3 regions of the Peribacillus sp. Aquil_B1 genome follow, and region 2 is predicted to be linked to each of the others. Evidence: riboswitches for the same ligand, from Rfam matches in the RefSeq annotation. Region 2 holds a riboswitch; each other region holds the start of a gene.
What was found. A riboswitch is a leader RNA that binds a small molecule or an ion and turns the genes downstream of it on or off. The one in region 2 is predicted to bind glycine.

Region 1 (6,608 bases), on a different contig from region 2:
AATAACCGATCGACAATGTAGCTGGATCCCAGCCGTAAAAGCGTATGATTGGCGGAATTTCCCCTTTGCTTTGCCAGTTTAACAGCGCTTCGTCCAGCGCCATATTAAAAGCCGGTGAACAATACCCCGAATCTATAAAACCCCATTTATCTTTAGCCATCCTTACCCCTCGTTTCGATAGACTGTTTTTCAATACCCCACAAAAAACTCACATGTAGTAGTTTAACAGACTTTAACACTCTAAAAAAGAAAGTACTATCAAGTCGATGAAGAATTTGATGAAAATTCTTTTTGATTATTGGGTAAAGCAATTATATAATAAAGATTGTCTGTATTCGTTAAGGTAGAAGGGAGTTTTTATGTTTGGAAATATTATATACACTGCTCATCATCTTAGGAGTGGTTATTGCGTATTCACTTTTTAATTGGTACCGCCAGCGTAAAATCGTTAAAACACTAACACAGGACGAATTTATCGCTAACTACAGAAAAGTGCAGCTAATCGATGTGCGGGAGCCGAATGATTTCGATAATGGTCATATCTTAGGCGCAAGAAACATCCCTATGACTCAAATGAAAACACGCTTGGTCGAAATTAGGCCGGACAAGCCTGTATATTTGTACGCTCAAAGCGAAATCATCAGCGGCAGAGCTGCAGCCATGCTATACAAAAAGGGCTACAGGGAACTTTTTCACCTAAAGGGCGGTTTCAAAATGTGGACCGGGAAAATCAAAGCAAAGAAGTAAGACCCCATCTCCGCATGGGCTCTTTTTAATTCAATGGCTCAAGGAAAGAAAGTTAACTGTTGGACTTTAATGAAATCTTACATAAACATGAAAAATCCCCGCCGGCAGGCAGGGATTTTTTTTCGTATAAGCTATCAATCTAGGCTTGATAACGCAGTACAGGTTTTCTTGCAGCAAGAGTTTCATCAAGCCTTTTTATAACGGTTGTATGCGGAGCTTCCTGAACGATTTCAGGGGTTTCTTCCGCTTCCTTGGCAATCTGGATCATCGCATCGATGAACGCATCCAGCGTTTCTTTTGACTCGGTCTCAGTCGGTTCTATCATCATTCCTTCTTCCACGTTCAACGGGAAGTAAATGGTTGGAGGATGGTACCCGAAATCCAGCAATCTTTTGGCTATATCGAGAGTCCTTACCCCCAATTTCTTTTGCCGGCGTCCGCTTAATACGAATTCGTGCTTACAATGACGATTATATGGCAGATCAAAAAATGGTTCCAACTTACGCATCATATAATTGGCATTGATGACAGCATTCTCGGTGACGGCTTTAAGGCCATCAGGACCCATTGAACGAATGTACGTATATGCCCTCACGTTTATCCCGAAATTACCATAATAAGGTTTTACCCTGCCAATCGATTGCGGACGATCATAATCAAGAACGAATTGCTCCCCTTGCTTGACCACAAGCGGTTTAGGCAAGTAAGGAATCAAGTCCGCTTTCACTCCGACAGGGCCAGAACCCGGACCGCCGCCGCCATGCGGGCCTGTGAATGTTTTATGGAGATTTAAGTGAACCACATCAAAGCCCATGTCACCCGGGCGTGCTTTTGATAGGACTGCATTCAGATTGGCTCCGTCATAATAAAGCTTCCCACCTGCATCATGGACAAGTTCTGCCATTTCCAAAATGTTTTCTTCAAACAATCCCAATGTATTGGGGTTCGTCAACATCAAGGCCGCCGTATCCGGTCCGACAACACGCTTTAAATCTTCAAGGTCGACTAAACCATTTTCATCGGATTTCACTGTAATCGTTTCAAGTCCGGCAACAGTGGCAGAGGCAGGATTCGTACCGTGTGCAGAATCGGGTACAATCACTTTCGTCCGTTCTGTATCGCCATTCGCTTCGTGAAAAGCGCGAATCATCATTAACCCTGTCCACTCACCATGTGCACCTGCTGCAGGCTGTAATGTCACTTGGTCCATCCCGGTGATTTCCGTTAAGTGTTCCTGCAAATCAAATAAGAGTCCCAATGCTCCCTGAACGGTAGCCGGATCTTGATATGGATGAATATGGGCAAAGCCGTTGAAGCGTGCCACGTTTTCATTTATTTTCGGATTATATTTCATCGTGCATGAACCCAGCGGATAAAAACCCGAATCCACCCCATGATTCCGTTTGGAGAGTGCTGTATAGTGACGCATGATATCCAGTTCGGACACCTCAGGCAGCTCTGCCTCTTCTTCACGGATGTAGTCGGCAGGAAGAATTTCTTCGAGCGGGATAGTTGCAACATCCATTTCTGGCAGACTGTACCCGATTCGACCGGAAGTACTGATTTCAAAAATGAGTGATTGATCTTGATTATTCATGTTGATCCCCCAATTCCTGCGCAAGTGCATCAATTTCTTCTTTTGTTCTAAGTTCAGTTACCGCAACCAGCATATGGTCTTTCAGCTCAGGATAAACCGTCCCTAAATCAAAGCCGCCGATCATCCCTTTTTCAAAAAGGTTTTTATTGATTTCTGAAAACGAAGAAGGCAGTTTAATGACAAATTCATTGAAAGAAGGACCATCGAATATCACTTCCACCCCTTTTGCCATAATTGCTTTTTTTGCATAATGAGCTTTTTGAATATTTTGCACGGCCATTTCTTTGACACCCTTTTTCCCAAGCGCGGTCATTGCAACAGAAGCTGCCAACGCATTCAAAGCTTGATTGGAACAAATGTTGGAAGTGGCTTTGTCACGGCGAATGTGCTGTTCACGGGCTTGAAGCGTCAGTACGAATCCCCTTTTACCATTTTCATCCACTGTTTGACCGACGAGTCGGCCCGGAACTTTCCGAACAAGTTTATTAGTAACGGCAAAATATCCGCAATGAGGACCACCGAATGCCGCTGGAATGCCGAATGGCTGAGCATCCCCCGTTACGATATCTGCACCAAGTGCACCTGGGGATGTCAAAGCTCCCAATGCAAGCGGATTACTGGAAACGATAAACATCGATTTGACACCATGTATGATTTCTTCCATTTCTTTCAATGGCTCGATGCGGCCAAAAAAGTTCGGATATTGCACGATCACTCCTGCAACTTCCTCATTCGCCAATTCCCTTAAAGCAGCTAAGTCCGTCACACCGTCTTTATAAGGAATTTCGACCACTTCCACGCGTTGACCTTTCGCATATGTCTTAACGACTTCTCTTGATTCAGGATGAACGGTTCCTGAAATGAGAATCTTCTTGCGTCGTGTCTGGCCTGAAGCAAGCATGGCTGCCTCAGCTAGCGCCGTCCCGCCGTCATACATGGAGGAGTTAGCTACATCCATGCCCGTCAATTCACATATCATCGTTTGATATTCAAAGATCGCCTGAAGCTCCCCCTGTGAAATTTCAGGCTGATAAGGTGTATAAGCCGTATAAAACTCAGAACGGGATAAAACATGATCGACGATGACCGGCGCGTAATGGTCATAGACACCCGCACCAAGGAAGGAAGCATAGTTTTTAAGGTCTGCATTCTTGGCAGCAAGCCTTGATAATTCTTTCATTAATGCCGGTTCCGATTTAGCAGGCTTTATATCGTATTCTCCTTGAAAACGAACGCTTTCAGGGATATCATTGAAAAGTTCTTGAACAGAAGATACCCCTATCGCTTCCAGCATTTCTTGTTTATCTTGCTCTGTCATGGGTAAATAACGATGTTTCATCTAATGACCATTCCTCTCTATTTACGTGGTTTTTTATAAAAAGGTGTTTGTATGATAACGGCTTTCAAACGTTTGGAACGGATTTCCACTTCGACTTCCGCTTCCAGCACCGAAAATTCCTTATCGATAAGTACCAATCCCACGTTTTTCTTCAACGTTGGTGATTGGGTACCGGTCGTGACCTCGCCAATGACTTTATCACCGCTGTAGACCTTGTACCCATGACGAGGAATGCCACGGTCAATCATTTCAATTCCCACAAGCTTGCGGGGAGCTCCTTTCTCCTTTTGCTCAGCAAGAACGGCTTTCCCGAAAAAATCCACTTCCTTATCCACTTTTACTGCAAAACCAATCCCGGCTTCTATCGGGGTGATGTCCGCTGAAAGCTCCTGTCCATACAGCGGCAGTTTCGCTTCAAAACGCAGGGTATCACGAGCACCTAAACCAATCGGCTGAACCCCCTCTTCCTTTCCGGCATCCATAATCGCCTTCCAAAGGGCAGGACCATTTTCACTGTCACTATATATCTCAAAGCCATCCTCACCAGTGTATCCAGTACGGGATACCAGCGTGGACATACCGTTGATCAGGACATTTTCCTTGAACTTGAAAAATCCAATTTCACTTAAGTCAGTATTTCCCGATAGTTTTTGTAAGATCTTTTCTGCAGAAGGTCCTTGAAGTGCCAGCTGTGTATAGTCACTCGATACATTCGTTATTTGGACATCTTCCGTTAAATTAGCTTGCAGCCAATTGAAATCTTTTTCTGTATTCGCTGCATTGACCACGAGCAGATAGTCGTCCTCGGCCCTTTTATACACGATAAGATCATCGACCGTGCCTCCGTTTTCATAACACATGGCGGTATATTGGGCACCGCCCTGTTGCAGCTTTGATATATCATTGGTCAGCATCTTCTGTAAAAAGGAAAGGCTCCCAGGTCCCTTAACATCGACTTCCCCCATATGGGAAACATCAAATAACCCCGCTTTTGTTCGTACGGCTTCATGTTCATCCTTTATACCCGAAAATTGGACAGGTAGTTCCCAGCCGCCAAAATCAATCGTCTTGCCTCCGTATTCACGATAAACCTCAAATAGTGGCGTTCTTTTTAAATTGGTCAAAAAATGACCCCCTTCAGATTTTTTTAAAAATTAATTGGCTTCATTATCAAAAGCTTCTTGTCATTACGCATCAGATACATCCTGATTCATGATGTGAAAAAAGCACAAAAAAGGACAGAGAAAGCCCGTTTGAGCTTTTTCTCTGTCCTGAAACCTGAAAGTTTACCTATGTAATAGGTTTTCCCCTTTGGTGGCCGTCCCATAACGGGCGGCGCTCTCCAGAGTTGCGTCCAATAAGAGTTCTTTTGCCTGAGAGATTCACTGCTAAGTTTGCTCCTTCGGCGCTACATCCGTAGTCTCTCCCCTTACCTTCACCCGCATATAAATGGTCTACCATTGAAAGGAAGCGAATAAGCCCCAAGCAACGGTAAAACCTTTGAGCATAAATGGAATGCATTCCCTGCCAATTCTCCTGAAACTTCAGAAACCGTTTGACTGATCTCCTTCAGTAATCTTGGATAAATTAGGAGCCTATAGCCCATACTAAGAAAACGCGAACTGCAAAATCGATGTACAAACATTCTTTGTAGCGTTTGGAAATTGGAATTTTCTAAATATACTTATATCCTACCCTAAGAAACTTATCTCTGCAATATCTTTTGAAGAGAAATATTTTTCTTACTTCACATATGGAATGTTCGGGTTTTGACCTTATATTAAGGAAATTATGATTTGAGAGGGAGTTATTTCTATGAAAATCAATATATCCTTCAACTCTGAATGGAATGATGAGTTTCTGCAAAAGATGGAAAATGACGGTCCATGGGGAAATTGGGAACTTTATAAGCTGGCGGTTCAAATGGAGGAAAACCTTATCATCCCTGATTTTGAAGGTTTACAGGCGCCCAAGCACCTTCCGCAGTTAACCCCGCTTCCCCATCAATTGGAAGCGGCCAAGCAAGTAGTGGAAAAGATGAATGGAAAAGCCATTTTGGCTGATGAGGTAGGGCTGGGAAAAACAATTGAAGCAGGCTTGATCCTAAAAGAGTATATGATTAGGGGCCTTGTAAAAAAAGTATTGATCCTTGTTCCGGCTTCCCTTGTTACACAATGGGCATTTGAATTGAATACCAAGTTTCATATTCCGGCAGTCGTTCAGAGAAAAAGTTATGTCTGGGACTCCTGTGATGTGGTCATTTCATCCATTGATACAGCGAAACGCGCTCCACATCGAGATATCATCTTTACTCAAGAATATGACTTCATCATTATTGATGAAGCTCATAAACTTAAAAATAATAAGACGAAGAACTATGAATTCGTCCAAAATCTGAAAAAGAAATTTTGTTTACTCCTGACAGCCACTCCGATTCAAAATAAAGTCGAGGAGATTTTCCACCTCGTTTCGTTATTGAAACCGGGCCACTTGGGAAATGCCTCACTCTTTTCGGAAAAGTATAAAGGGAAAGGCCGGAACATCATTGAAGATGAACACCTAAAGGAACTGGTCAACACTGTCATGATTCGGAACCGGCGGGCCGATACTGGCATTGAATGGACAAAACGGCATGTGGAAACCATCACCATTGAATTTTCTCCAACGGAACAAGCATTGTATGATGCTGTTTCCAAATTCAAGCCAATTTCGGATGGAACAAAAGGAAGCGCCTTTTCGGCCCTCACTCTTCAAAGGGAAGCATGCAGCAGCAGAGAGGCGGTCTTTTATACATTAAAGAATATGAAAGCTAAATATGATCAGCCTTCCCCTGACTTCTTGGCAAAACTTGATGATTTATTTTCTAAAGTGAATGAAACGGTTCAGAACTCCAAGGCTGAAAAAGCTTTGGAACTGATCAAGAAA
Region 2 (6,608 bases):
TTTCCACTTGGATCATTAAAAAATTGCACAGCATCAATGTACGGGACTTCCTTTATCATGATATTTGTTGGAGAACCTGCTCTCGTCAAAGGCTTTAGAAGCTGCTGCAGCCTATTTGATGGCCCAACAAATTCACCTTGAGCGATAATTTGGTTTACTTCCTTTGACTTGAATTCGATTTCAGAAGTTAAACACTCTTCAACTTGAGGGGCCCAATCCTGCCAGGCTTCAAACACCTCTTCAAAATCTTTCCATCCCCATGTGACGGAGAAAATAGATACCCTTGATACTGGGTGTACCCTGAAGGTAAGAGATGTGACTATGCCAAAGTTTCCCCCTCCTCCCCCGCAGCATGCCCAAAATAAATCACTATTTATTTTCCTATTTGCTTTAATGAGTTTGGCGCCCCTCTTTCCGCACGCCCTTACCATTTCTATTTCAAGCAAATTGTCGCAAGTAAGTCCAAAGCGTCTCGATAACATACCTATTCCACCGCCGAGCGTAAGGCCTACAAGACCAACACTGCTTTCGGTCCCAGCCGGAATCGTCGTGCCATACTTCCATAGCGTATTATATACTTGACCTAAATCAGCTCCGGCTTCGATTTTTGCAATCATTTTTTCACGGTTGACCTTGATATTGTACATTTCACTTATATCAATGATTAAACCGCCATTCACTAATGAAAAATTTTCATAACTATGCCTGCCGCTCCTTACCCGGAAAGGTGTATGATTTTCCCGGGCCCACTTCAATGAATTCAACACATCATTGGAATTTTGACAAAACACAATGACCTTTGGGAATTTAGAAAAACTTAAGTTATTATTTATCCTGGCATGCTCATACTCAGCATCATTAGGTGTAACGACCCGCCCCGTAAGCTTTGTTCTTTCCAAAATATAACCCCTTCCTCGGGTAAAGATGATGTTACATCCTATGAAAAAATCTGTCAGGAAGACACATTCCCCTTGCTGTCCCTCACTTGTAATGGGGTCAATTTAGCTTTACTCGTGAATTCCATGCATTTACTCGTGAATTTCGCTGTTTTACTCGTGAATTCATCTACTTTACTCGTGAATTCCACTGTTTTACTCTTGAATTCCAACAATTGATCCTCAAAGACAAAAAAGCCCTTCTCGAATTAAGAGAAGGGCTTTCTAATAGAGTTTCTTATCTCGAAATTTCATCATCGGATTTAACATCCAATGGTGTTCGTTTATCCATTTTCAGCATGTAATAACTTGCTACAACCAAGGCTAGGAAAACGATTCCGACAACCAAGGAAATTCTTGTACTAGGATTGATCCACATACCGACCAGCACCATCAGTAAAAAGGCTATTGTCGCATAGTTACTGAAAGGGGCCAACGGCATCTTGAACGGATGCTTCTCCATTTCAGCGGCATTTACCTTTCTGAATTTAAGCTCACTGATAAGTAAGACAAACCATGGAATCATCCCAGGTAATACACTCGCACTGTACACATAAAGGAATAATTGCGGCGGTGCAAGGTAGTTCAGGATAACCCCGATGCCCAATCCTAAAAGTACAGCGATCGTACAATATGCCGGCACTCCATTTTTAGATACTTTAGCAAAGATTTTCGGAGCTTGGCCATTCAATGCCAGTGTGTAAAGCATACGCCCTGCACTGAAAATCCCACTGTTGCATCCAGACATGGCCGCAGTGATTACGACAAAATTGATGATTCCTGCTGCTGCTGTGATACCTATTTTGGCAAAGGTTGAAACGAATGGGCTTCCTAAGTCATCCAGTTGATCCCAAGGGAAGACTGTCACGATGACGAATATGGCACCAATATAGAAAATTAATATACGCCATATGATTGATTGGATAGCTTTTGTTACGGTCTTCGTTGGATCTTTCGCTTCTCCGGCTGTGATGCCGATAAGCTCAACGCCTTGATAGGATGCCACGACAAGGGAAAGCGCAAAGAAGAATCCTGTCCAGCCTCCCGTAAAGAAGCCGCCATTTTCCCATAGATTCGATAATCCAATCGCATCCCCGCCATTCCCTATTCCAAAGAAGATAAGGCCTAGGCCGGCAACGATCATCAATATGATCGTTATGATTTTGATTAGCGCAAACCAGAATTCAAATTCCCCGAAGGATTTAACTGAAATGAGGTTGGCCGCCCCCAAGATGATCATGGCGACCACACCTGGTATCCAAGCCGGTAAATCCGGGAACCAATATTGCATATACAACCCAACCGCGATGATTTCGGACATTCCGACGATTACCCATTGAAACCAATTGCTCCAAGCAGTCATATAACCTGCCAAAGGATGTATATAGCTGCTCGCAAAGGTTGCAAAAGAACCTGTAGTCGGTTCTAAATAGAGCATCTCACCCATGGAACGCATGATGAAAAATATAAAAATACCTGCGATGGCATAAGCAAGCATTACAGAGGGCCCGGTCCATTTGATCGTGCTCGCCGATCCCATGAATAACCCGACACCGATGGTTCCGCCCAAAGCTATCATTTGAATGTGACGTGCTTCCAGCCCTCTCTTTAATTCCTTGTTCGACATGTTTAACTCCCCCAGATGCAATATCGGTAATGCTTTTCCATCCTTAACACGAACGACTCTCTATTAATTATTGCGGTTAGAAATGCTCCATCGAAAAAAATATCAATAACACTTCAATTATGTTTTCTTATCTTATAATAGTAAATATTCTGTAAAAATACAATTGTATTTTTGAAATAAACAGTTACCAAATATATCTTGGTAATTTCCCTTATCTAAAAATATCATTTCAAAAAAATGATGTTCAATATTTCATAATAGTGATCATCCAAAAAACAAATTTTTCAAGTACGTTAATAAAAATTAAGACCACTATAAAACTGTAGCTATTGCCATTTTCACTTCAAAAAAACTTGTTGACCTTCCGAAAAATAGATGATAGAATTCCAATATTATTTTATAAGCATAATGAATGATTCAGCAGTGGTAGATTATCACTGTCGACATTCATTTACAACCGCATACAAGCAAGCGATGAATGCTATGGATGACACTATAGCAGGAGCAGCTTCTGGAGAGACTGTACAAGATGCAGCGCCGAAGGATTCACAATCTCAGGCAAAAGGACAGAAGAGTAACGAATGATAAAATTGTTATTCTGAGCCCTTTAAGAGATTGGTATTATCCAATCTCTTTTTTTATTGTCCATTTTGTGGTTGGACTAAAAACAACAGCTTTAAAACCAATGGAAAAGGCAAGCTGGACGAAAAAAATCACGTCCCTCTCTCCAAAACCATGCAGGTAAACTCAATTACTACCAAGACTATAAAAACGGGGGCGTAAGAATTGGCAAAACAAGAATTAAAAAGAGATTTAAAAAATAGACATGTACAACTGATCGCAATAGGAGGAACCATTGGCACCGGATTATTTTTAGGTTCCGGAAAAGCCATACAATTGGCAGGACCTTCTATATTATTTTCCTATCTGATAATAGGGATTGCCTTGTTTTTTGTAATGAGGGCACTAGGGGAATTGCTCTTATCCAATGCAGGGTATACATCTTTCACTGAATTTGCAACCGAATATGTCGGTCCATGGGCCGGCTTCGTGACAGGGTGGACATATTGGTTCTGTTGGATCATGACCGCAATGGCCGATATCATAGCTGTCGGCGTCTATATGCAATATTGGTTCGATATCCCTCAATGGATTCCGGCTCTAATATGCCTAGTCATTCTATTAGGATTGAACCTATTGACCGTTAAGTTATTTGGTGAATTGGAATTCTGGTTTGCCATCATTAAAGTAATCACGATCATCGCCTTGATCATCGTGGGAATCGTCCTTTTGATCATCGGCTTCAATACCAATACCGGAACGGTTTCCGTAACGAACCTATGGAATCATGGGGGTATGTTCCCCAATGGCATTTCCGGATTCCTATTATCTTTACAGCTGGTCGTCTTCTCATTTGTCGGTGTCGAATTGGTCGGGGTTTCCGCAGCAGAAACGGCAAACCCGAGAAAGAACATTCCATCTGCCATCAATAAAATCCCTGTCCGGATTTTACTTTTCTATGTTGGTGCACTATTCGTCATTCTCTGCGTCAACCCATGGACACAACTGGATGCCACGAGCAGCCCATTTGTAGAGGTCTTTGCTTTAATCGGCATTCCTGTCGCTGCAGGGATCATCAACTTCGTCGTTTTGACATCCGCTGCTTCTGCATGCAACAGCGGTTTATTTTCAACGAGCCGAATACTTTATACGTTAAGCAGGAATGGCGAAGCCCCTGCTAAACTGGAAAAATTAAATAAACAGGCCGTTCCGAGCAATGCCTTATTAACATCCACAATCGTTGTATCAATAGGGGCATTATTAAGCAAGCTGATACCGGAACAGGCGTTTACCGTCGTGACGACCATCAGTGCCATCTGTTTCATATGGGTATGGAGCATTATCTTGATTTCCCATATCAAATATTCGAAAACAAGGCCTGACCTAAGAGCAAAATCGACTTTCAAGGCTCCTTTTACACCCTTTGTCAATTACGCCATTTTAGGATTATTCCTGTTCATCCTTATTGTCATGCTATTCGCTGAAGCTACACGACTATCACTGCTCTTGACCCCGATCTGGTTCCTACTCTTGGTGATACTATATAATACTCGGAAAAAATATAGCTAAAGGAAATAAAGCCTTGAACTCACTATGAATTCATGGCTTTATCTGTCTTATGAACATATCAAGGGTTCGGCTGTCGGCGCACTGTTGCACAAATATATCAGGCAACTGCATTAAATTTTATATCAAAATAGTGTAAGCTAATATATATTATCGGACCTTTTCCGTCATGTATGAATTTTTCATCCCGGTTTGGTTCACCCATCCATCAGTGGCATTGAAGAATAAACCCCATTGATGGGCGTTTCACTTTATTAAAACGGAGGGGTTTTTTATGAAGATCATATATATTCTTACTCTAGTTCCTTTTATAGGCATACTAGGATTTCTGCCTTTTGTTAATAAAATAGAACCATATGTATTAGGGATGCCTTTCAATATGTTCTGGATGGCTATGTGGGTGGTCCTTACCTCTGCCATACTGGGCATCATGTATAAGCTGGATCCCAGGAATCGGGAAGGTGACCAGGAATGAATATCGCTCTCTTAATCATTTTAGCATTTTTACTTCTATCGATATTTTTAGGCCTACGCTCTTCAAAAGGAAAAGATATGGACTTGGAACAATGGACGGTTGGCGGACGCGGTTTTGGTGCGATATTCGTCTTTCTGCTGATGGCCGGGGAAATCTATACGACCTTCTCCTTCCTTGGCGGCAGCGGCTGGGCTTATGGCAAGGGCGCACCCGCTCTATATGTTCTAATTTACATTACTTTGTCTTACGTATTATCCTATTGGCTCCTACCGGAAATATGGAGATATGCCAAAGAAAATAAACTGATGTCTCAATCCGATTTCTTTGTAAGCAAATATAAGAGTCCCGGTTTAGGAATTTTGGCTGCGCTTGTCGGTGTGGTGTCGATGATTCCTGTGATCGTCGTGCAGCTGAAAGGATTGGGGATCATTGTCTCAGAAGCATCTTATGGTGCCATCTCTATGTCTGAGGCAGTTTGGATGGGGGCGATCAGCCTTACCATTTATGTGATGATCTCCGGTATACACGGTTCAGTTTGGACAGCGGTCATTAAAGATATCATGATGGTCGCCATAATAGGATTTTTGGGGATTTATCTGCCGATTCATTACTTTGGCGGATTTCAGCCGATGTTTGAAGCGATTGATGCGGCCAAGCCTGGTTTTCTAAAGTTCCCAGATCAGGGACTTAGCGTATCATGGTTCATCTCCACGGTAATATTGCTCGTATTCGGTTTCTATATGTGGCCCCAGGTTTTCAGCGCAGTCTATTCAGCACGCAGCGGCAAGGTATTTCGAAAAAATGCCATCATCAGCCCTTTATATACTCTCATGCTGTTATTCGTCTTTTTCGTTGGGTTTACAGCTATATTGAAAGTGCCCGGACTCGTTGGGGCAGATGCAGACCTGTCATTGCTTCGCCTTTCGATCGAGACCTTTGATCCATGGTTTATAGGCATAATCGGCGGAGCTGGATTGCTGACTGCCTTGGTGCCGGGATCCATGCTTTTGATGAGCGTCGCCACACTGCTCGCAAAAAACGTCTATAAGGAATTTGCACCTGCAGTATCAGATCGCCATGTTGTACGATTGGCAAAGTTTCTTGTTCCAGTCATTGCCCTTATAGCCGTCTACTTCACCTTAAACGGCGGCGAAACGATGTCCGCATTAATTCTAATGGGATATAGCCTCATCACACAGCTTTTCCCATCCCTTCTCTTTAGTCTGAGAAGGAATAATCCGATCAATAAATTTGGCGCAATCGCCGGCATCATTACAGGATTGGCCATCGTAATCTGCATTACACTCAGTCATTCGACAATAGGGACCTTGTTTCCATCCTTGCCGCAAGCAGCGAAAGATTTGAATGTGGGAATCATCGCATTGGCAGTCAATTTCATTGTGATGATCACGGTAAGTCTTGCTTTCAGAAAGCACACGGTTCT
Region 3 (6,608 bases), on a different contig from region 2:
CCCCCCATCACATGGGCAAGTAAGCCGGTCGTCGATGTTTTACCATGCGCTCCCGTAACCGCCACGCTGATGAAGTTTTTCATGAAATCACCTAGGAAACGGTGATAACGGATGATCGGCAAATCAAGTTCTTTTGCCTTCACGATTTCCGGATGACTATCCGGAAAAGCATTTCCTGCAATGATGGTCATTCCAGGTTGAATATTTTCCTCGTTGAAAGGAAGGATTTTAATCCCGGCTTTTTCTAATGCCAATTGTGTAAAAAATTCTTTTTCGTAATCGGAACCCTGCACTTCAATATTCATATCATGCAGTATTTGTGCAAGAGCACTCATACCCGACCCTTTAATTCCCACAAAATGGTAAGCAGTCATAAAGCGAACCTCCACCAATCGTCTACCTGTATGACAGTATATGACGTCATCTTTTATTTGTTTTTTCATTACGAGACTTGTTAGTAACGCAATTTCTTCATAGGTTTTTCAAGCTTATATTTTCAATCATTCATCAACAAAAAACTATTATATCACTTTTTTATTCATTCATCCATGTCAGGCAGATGCCAATTTATCAAATCATTGGCTTTTCCCTTAAATAAGGTGATAAAAAAGGGTTTTCACCCTTTCACATTATATACAATTTCCTTTTATTAGGTTCTCTTAATTAACATGTAAAAATTCCAGTTCTTCTTCCGTAATCAATACATCCCTGGGCCTTGAGCCCCTGGATTCGGAAACTACTCCATGTTGCTCCATCATTTCTATTAGGCGTGCTGCACGGTTATAACCGACACGGAAGCGCCTTTGGACACTAGATGCAGATGCAGCCTGCTGGCTCACGACAAATTCACAGGCCTCGAAAAAAAGTTCATCCGCTTCTTCCGTGACCTGGGCCCTGTTCAGCAAGTCTTCCTGCTCGAACAGGTATTTTGGCTGCTGCTCCAGTTTAACATGGTTGACGACTTGGTCGATTTCTTCATCACTCACAAAAGTCCCTTGTAGGCGCACCGTTTTTGAAGAGCCGTTTTCAGCGAATAACATATCTCCTCTTCCCAATAATTTTTCTGCACCGCCGCTATCGATGATCGTACGGGAGTCGACTTGTGAAGAAACGGAAAAAGCGATCCTTGTCGGGATATTTGCCTTGATCAATCCAGTTATGACATCGACTGAAGGTCTTTGAGTGGCTACAATCAAATGGATGCCGCAGGCACGGGCCTTTTGGGCAATCCGGCAAATCGCTTCCTCTACATCAGCCGGGGACATCATCATTAAATCCGCAAGCTCATCGATGATCACCAGGATATAAGGCAGTTTGCTTGAATATTGACCGGCTTTTTCCGCTTGGTCATTAAAGCGGGTGATATCACGGACACCGGCATGTACAAACAATTCATAACGCCGTTCCATCTCCTCTACAGCCCACTTCAACGCAGCCGTAGCGGCTTTTACATCGGTTATGACTGGACTGACCAAATGCGGGATCCGGTTATATGGGGCGAGCTCGACCATTTTCGGATCGATCAACAGCAATTTCAACTCCTGCGGCGTCGCTTTATAAAGCAAGCTTACCAGCATGGTGTTGATACAGACACTTTTCCCCGATCCCGTTTGCCCGGCTATCAATCCATGCGGCATTTTTCTCAAATCCGTGATGATCGGCTGACCGGATATATCGAGTCCCAAAGCCACAGCAAGCGGTGATTCATGTTCTTGAAACTCAGTACTTTCCAAAACCTCCCGCAAAAATACCGGTTTGCTTTTCCTATTCGGAATCTCGATGCCAATTGTATGTTTACCCGGAATAGGCGCTTCCATCCGCATATCCTGAGCAGCAAGGCTTAATTTGATATCATCCATCAGGTTCGTCACTTTATTCACCTTCACTCCCGGTTCCGGATGCACCTCGAAACGAGTTACTGCCGGTCCTTGAGTGACATTGACGACCTTTGCACGGACATTGAAATTTTTCAATGTCTCATCAAGTAATAAAGTCTGTTCCTCGAGCCACACATCATCATGAACAGCATAAGTGGGAGGTGTCAGCAATTCGATATTCGGAAACACATAGTATGGATTTTCATTTTCATCCGCTTCCACGGAGCCAAAAACTGCCGGGTTTTCGCCCTTACTGCTTTCTGCCGCTGCCTCTGTATAAACTGCTTCTTGATACCCGGTTCCAGAAATGGGGGATTCCTGTTCCAATAGCGGCTTAAGGTTGGAACCGATGTTGGATTCGACTGTATTATCAGGCACGGCGACGGTTTCGGAACCAACCTTATTGTCCAAAAAGGATGGTGAAATGGCCGGAGTCTGCTCTTTCGGCATATCTCTGCCTTCCTCCGGTTTCCGTTCAGGAATCGCGGATGGTTTCGCTTGTCCCGCCTCCATTTGGGCAGCATCATCCATTGGCCGCTTATCAGGTGAAACTACTGCCCTTTCCGAATTAAGGCTTTTTTTTTCCGACATCATTTTATTCATGAAAACATTTTTTTCCCGGTCTTGCTTAAGCATCATCACATTAAATGGGATATGTTTTTTCGGACGTTTGTGCTGCACTTCAGAAATTGCCTCAGATGGGTCTTCAGGCATTGTCCCTTGACTAACGGATGGTTGATTGGATTGTACAGCAACCTCCCCAGGAACCGATATCGCTTCAGGCAGTGTGTCGTCCGTCTGTTCCATGATGGATACAGCGACTTCGCGTCCAAAATCGACTTCGTCCTGTCCAATAGCTTCTTTTTCCACCGCAGGCTCCGTTATGTTAGGCTCGATTACTGCTTGTTCTGGCACTGTCTCAATGGAATTCCTGCGAAAGAAAGCGGGTATCTCCGAATCTTCCCGTTTTTCTTCCGCTAGTTCCGGTATAAGTATGGATGGTTCTGTCGTCAATTCCTCATGTGACACTTCTTTTGGGATTTCAGGAATCGATACTGGAGTCCCGATATCGGGTTCTTCTTTTTTAAGGATAGGCATTTTGCTTTCCAGTTCATATTCGACAATTTCTTCAGAAGCGACTATTTTTTTTTCCGGGCGACGGAACCCATAAATGGGTGAAGGGATCTCCGTCGGGCGGAATGGAGTATTTGAAGGGACTATTTTTGAGACTTCCTCCCGTTCAAAGTTTCTCCGTTTTGGTTCAGGATCCCTCACCGGCCTTCTCGTTTCTTTGGCCGCTTTCCCCTGTTTAGGTTCATGATCTTCCCTGTTTCTTTCCCGAGGTTTTCTTTTGTTCTGTTCACGGTCTGGAATGAGCGGAAATTTGAACTGTCCTTTTGGATATTGAAACAGGATTTTCGTATCCGGGTCTGGCGTCTGCGTCTGCGACATCTTTTCCACTTTTTGATTGTAAACCTTTATTTCTTCTTCCTTTGACTTCGAAAGCTTTGAAAAATCCATTTTCCTTAATGTCTCTTCATCAAGCGGTTCATCTATAATAATTTCTTCGATTTCGATAATTTCCTCTGCTTGGAACCATTTTTTCATCTTATTTAGCCATTTCAAAACTATCACTCTTTCTACATCTGTAGTTATGTAACTAATTCTACCAGTTATTTTAAAAATATCGAGAAAATTTAAGCTAAATTGGGATTAGTATCTATTTTTTTATCGCACTCTTACTAACTTAACGTATTTCGCAGAACTCCTACCCTATTAAACCCCTTCTGAAATGAGTTTAAACCTCCCCATCGCGAAATAACATTAGCCCCTAGTCTACTATTTAAATAAAACATCGCTGTTAAATCGCGTTTACAAAGAGATTAAGTTTTCATGCAGCGCAAGAAGCAGACTGGTCAATTCATTGAAGCATCCTTCACGAAACCTCCGGTGGCATCCTGAAACCCATAAAACACCGTTCGTTAATACCGAACGGTGTTTTGTGGGTTTCTGCATTTTTTTGCAAACAAATATACCAATGGGACTATTCCCATTCATAAAAATTGCATACAACCTGGGCCACTGATTTGGATGCGATCAAAAGGGCATCTTCATCAATGTCGAATTTAGGATGGTGATTGAAATATGCCTTCTCCACCCCTTTCGGTTTACAGCCAATGTAAAAGAAGCAGCCAGGAATCTTTTCGGCATAATACGAAAAATCCTCTGAACCTGAGAAAACCGGAAATTCCAAGACATTTTTAATGTCTTTGTCATTCATGCTTTCCAGACTATTTTTCACGAATCCAGTCAGTTCAGGGTCATTATATAACGGAGGATAATCAGGCACATATGTTAGCTCGCACTGAACATCAAATTCCGTTTCTATCCCTTTGACGATGCGGTGGATTTCCTTATCGATCAGCTGTTGAGTCTCTGATGTCATATAACGGACATCCCCTTCAATTTCTATACGATCTTTAATGACATTAAAGCTTCCTTTTCCATCGAAGGAGCCGATTGTGACCACGCCCATATCAAAAGGGTTCAAACGGCGGCTGATTACAGTTTGTACGGCTGTCACGAAGTGGGCGCCTGCCACAATGGCATCATTAGCCATATGCGGGGACGAACCATGGCCGCCTACACCCTTTATCGCTAGCTTGAAATAGGTCCGTCCAGCCATCGAATAGCCGCCGTGATATCCGACAACTCCTGCTGGATGGGACGGAAATAAGTGGATTCCAAAAACGGCATCCAGTTCATCCAAAAACCCTGATTCCATCATGCTTTTTGCTCCACCTGGGGGCGTCTCTTCTGCATGTTGGTGAATTATTTTGATCGTACCGGATAGGGAAGCTTTAAGCTCATTGATGCAGTCTGCCAGAACCAATAAGTAAGCGGTATGACCATCGTGTCCGCAGGCATGCATGACACCTTCATTTTTTGAACGGAACGGAACTTCCGCTTCTTCTGTAATCGGCAATGCATCGAAATCTGCACGGAGACCTATCGTTTTCCCAGGTTTTCCGCCTTCGATTGTTACGATGATCCCTAATCCATTTCCTACATTCGTTTGAATCGACACATCCTTTCCCTTATAAAAATCAATGATATATTGTGCCGTTTTCTCTTCTTTGAAGGATAGTTCCGGATTCTCGTGTAAATGACGGCGGATTTGAACCATTTCCCCTTTACGGGCTTCCAGCATGTTCATTAATTTGCTTTTCACGTTCACGATCATTCTCCCCCTTATTTCAAGTTGAGCATATTAGTAAGTTCCATGTTCGCTGCAAACCTTCTTATACAAAGTGCCAAATAAAAAGGGCAGAGAAGATTGCGTAAACTTACCGCTTCCTTCTCTGTCCTTTTACCTGAGTGTTTGCCTCCATTTCGGTCATGGAGATTTCCCCGTTGGTGGCACTCTTCCTGCGCGCTCTCCAGAGTTACGTCCAGCTGCGGTTCCATTTACCTGAGAGATTTGCTCCAAGGTATATTTTTGGAACTTGCTCCTTTGGTGGCTCAAAGCTTTGCACACTCCCACAACGTTCATTTGCTCATTCTATTGTTTTATTCCATATTTTCAAAATACTACAATTATATTATCACCGATTAAAAAATAAATATCAACTCTAAGTGTAATAAACTCTATTAAACTTTAAAAGGACCGCTGCCAGATGCTGACACGGTCCTTATGTATTCAATATATTATTGTTCACGCTTTTTGTTTTTACCCATGATGAAGATGGGCTCCAACTCATTTTCTTCGTAAAGAAATGATAGAGCCGTTATTGGAACATGACCGCTGGCAAAGAAGCTCATCGCCATTTGCGCAAGAATGTCATAGCCCGTATCATTCTTCACATCGGCAATGATGATGACGTCCTGATGGGGAATGGCCACAGCCATGGTTCCCTCGATCTTGTCCTTCATTTCCCGAAGCCATGATTCATTCAGGATCCTGCTGGCATCATATCCATCATTCGTGTTCAAAAAATAAAATGCATTACCTGCAACGATATCCGACTTCATTTCAGTGGAGAGGGAACGGGCATTGAAAAGGGCAATTTCACGGATCCTGTCACCCTGCCAATTTTCCCGTTGAATCATCTTTTCATCTATAAGACGGTAGGTTTTTCCTAAATCAAGGGCATAAAAAACCCGGGTTTCAGCCGTATGCTCATCGAATAAAAATGGATTTCCTTCTTCCGATTCCATTGGAAAGGAGGTCGAGCGGATGACTGGGAAAATGAATTTCTCCTTGCCTTCCATGCTGTGTTCTCCCCCCATCACATTCAGGGCCTCTTCCACGTAATAGATAATTTCATCGATGGCCTTTTCCTGTACGTTTTCATAGTTAGCAAGTACAGGAGGCAGCTCGATGGTGATACCCTTTCCGGTCTTCACATTTTCCACCCGTAACGTATCTTGCTTGCTATCGAATTTGAATGTGCGATTTTCATCTTTTAAACGTTCCTTCAGAATATTTTTCAGCTTCGTGCTGTCCATTTTCATGACTGACCCTCCTCTTCATTGAAAAATCCCCAGCGAGAAGGGGATTTTGATTATAATGATTGAATGAATTCCTCAATTTGTTCTTGCGTTTTGCGATCCTTGCTCACGAATCTGCCTAGCTCTTTACCATTCTCATACGCGATGAAACTTGGTATACCGAATACATCATGAGCCGCACACACATCGATGAATTCATCACGGTCCACATGAATGAAT

Region 1: it holds a riboswitch for glycine, as region 2 does, so the genes downstream of both, gcvT (glycine cleavage system aminomethyltransferase GcvT) here and MPH60_RS22460 (amino acid permease) in region 2, are expected to answer to the same signal.
Region 3: it holds a riboswitch for glycine, as region 2 does, so the genes downstream of both, MPH60_RS02810 (amidohydrolase) here and MPH60_RS22460 (amino acid permease) in region 2, are expected to answer to the same signal.

The regions. Positions count from the first base shown of each region.
Region 1 covers NZ_JAKXEE010000001.1:1,128,618-1,135,225, reverse strand. The annotation lists gene MPH60_RS05785 (lipoate--protein ligase family protein) at 1-160, opposite strand, end outside; gene MPH60_RS05780 (rhodanese-like domain-containing protein) at 364-747, shown strand; gene gcvPB (aminomethyl-transferring glycine dehydrogenase subunit GcvPB) at 887-2,344, opposite strand; gene gcvPA (aminomethyl-transferring glycine dehydrogenase subunit GcvPA) at 2,337-3,683, opposite strand; gene gcvT (glycine cleavage system aminomethyltransferase GcvT) at 3,701-4,807, opposite strand; glycine riboswitch at 4,948-5,031, opposite strand; glycine riboswitch at 5,035-5,122, opposite strand; gene MPH60_RS05760 (DEAD/DEAH box helicase) at 5,499-6,608, shown strand, end outside.
Region 2 covers NZ_JAKXEE010000004.1:245,632-252,239, reverse strand. The annotation lists gene MPH60_RS22470 (FAD-binding oxidoreductase) at 1-899, opposite strand, end outside; gene MPH60_RS22465 (amino acid permease) at 1,174-2,562, opposite strand; glycine riboswitch at 3,064-3,142, shown strand; gene MPH60_RS22460 (amino acid permease) at 3,349-4,692, shown strand; gene MPH60_RS22455 (DUF3311 domain-containing protein) at 4,964-5,164, shown strand; gene MPH60_RS22450 (sodium:solute symporter family protein) at 5,161-6,608, shown strand, end outside.
Region 3 covers NZ_JAKXEE010000001.1:554,142-560,749, reverse strand. The annotation lists gene murC (UDP-N-acetylmuramate--L-alanine ligase) at 1-374, opposite strand, end outside; gene MPH60_RS02815 (DNA translocase FtsK) at 660-3,503, opposite strand; gene MPH60_RS02810 (amidohydrolase) at 3,922-5,109, opposite strand; glycine riboswitch at 5,230-5,331, opposite strand; gene MPH60_RS02805 (DUF1444 domain-containing protein) at 5,586-6,392, opposite strand; gene MPH60_RS02800 (thioredoxin family protein) at 6,443-6,608, opposite strand, start outside.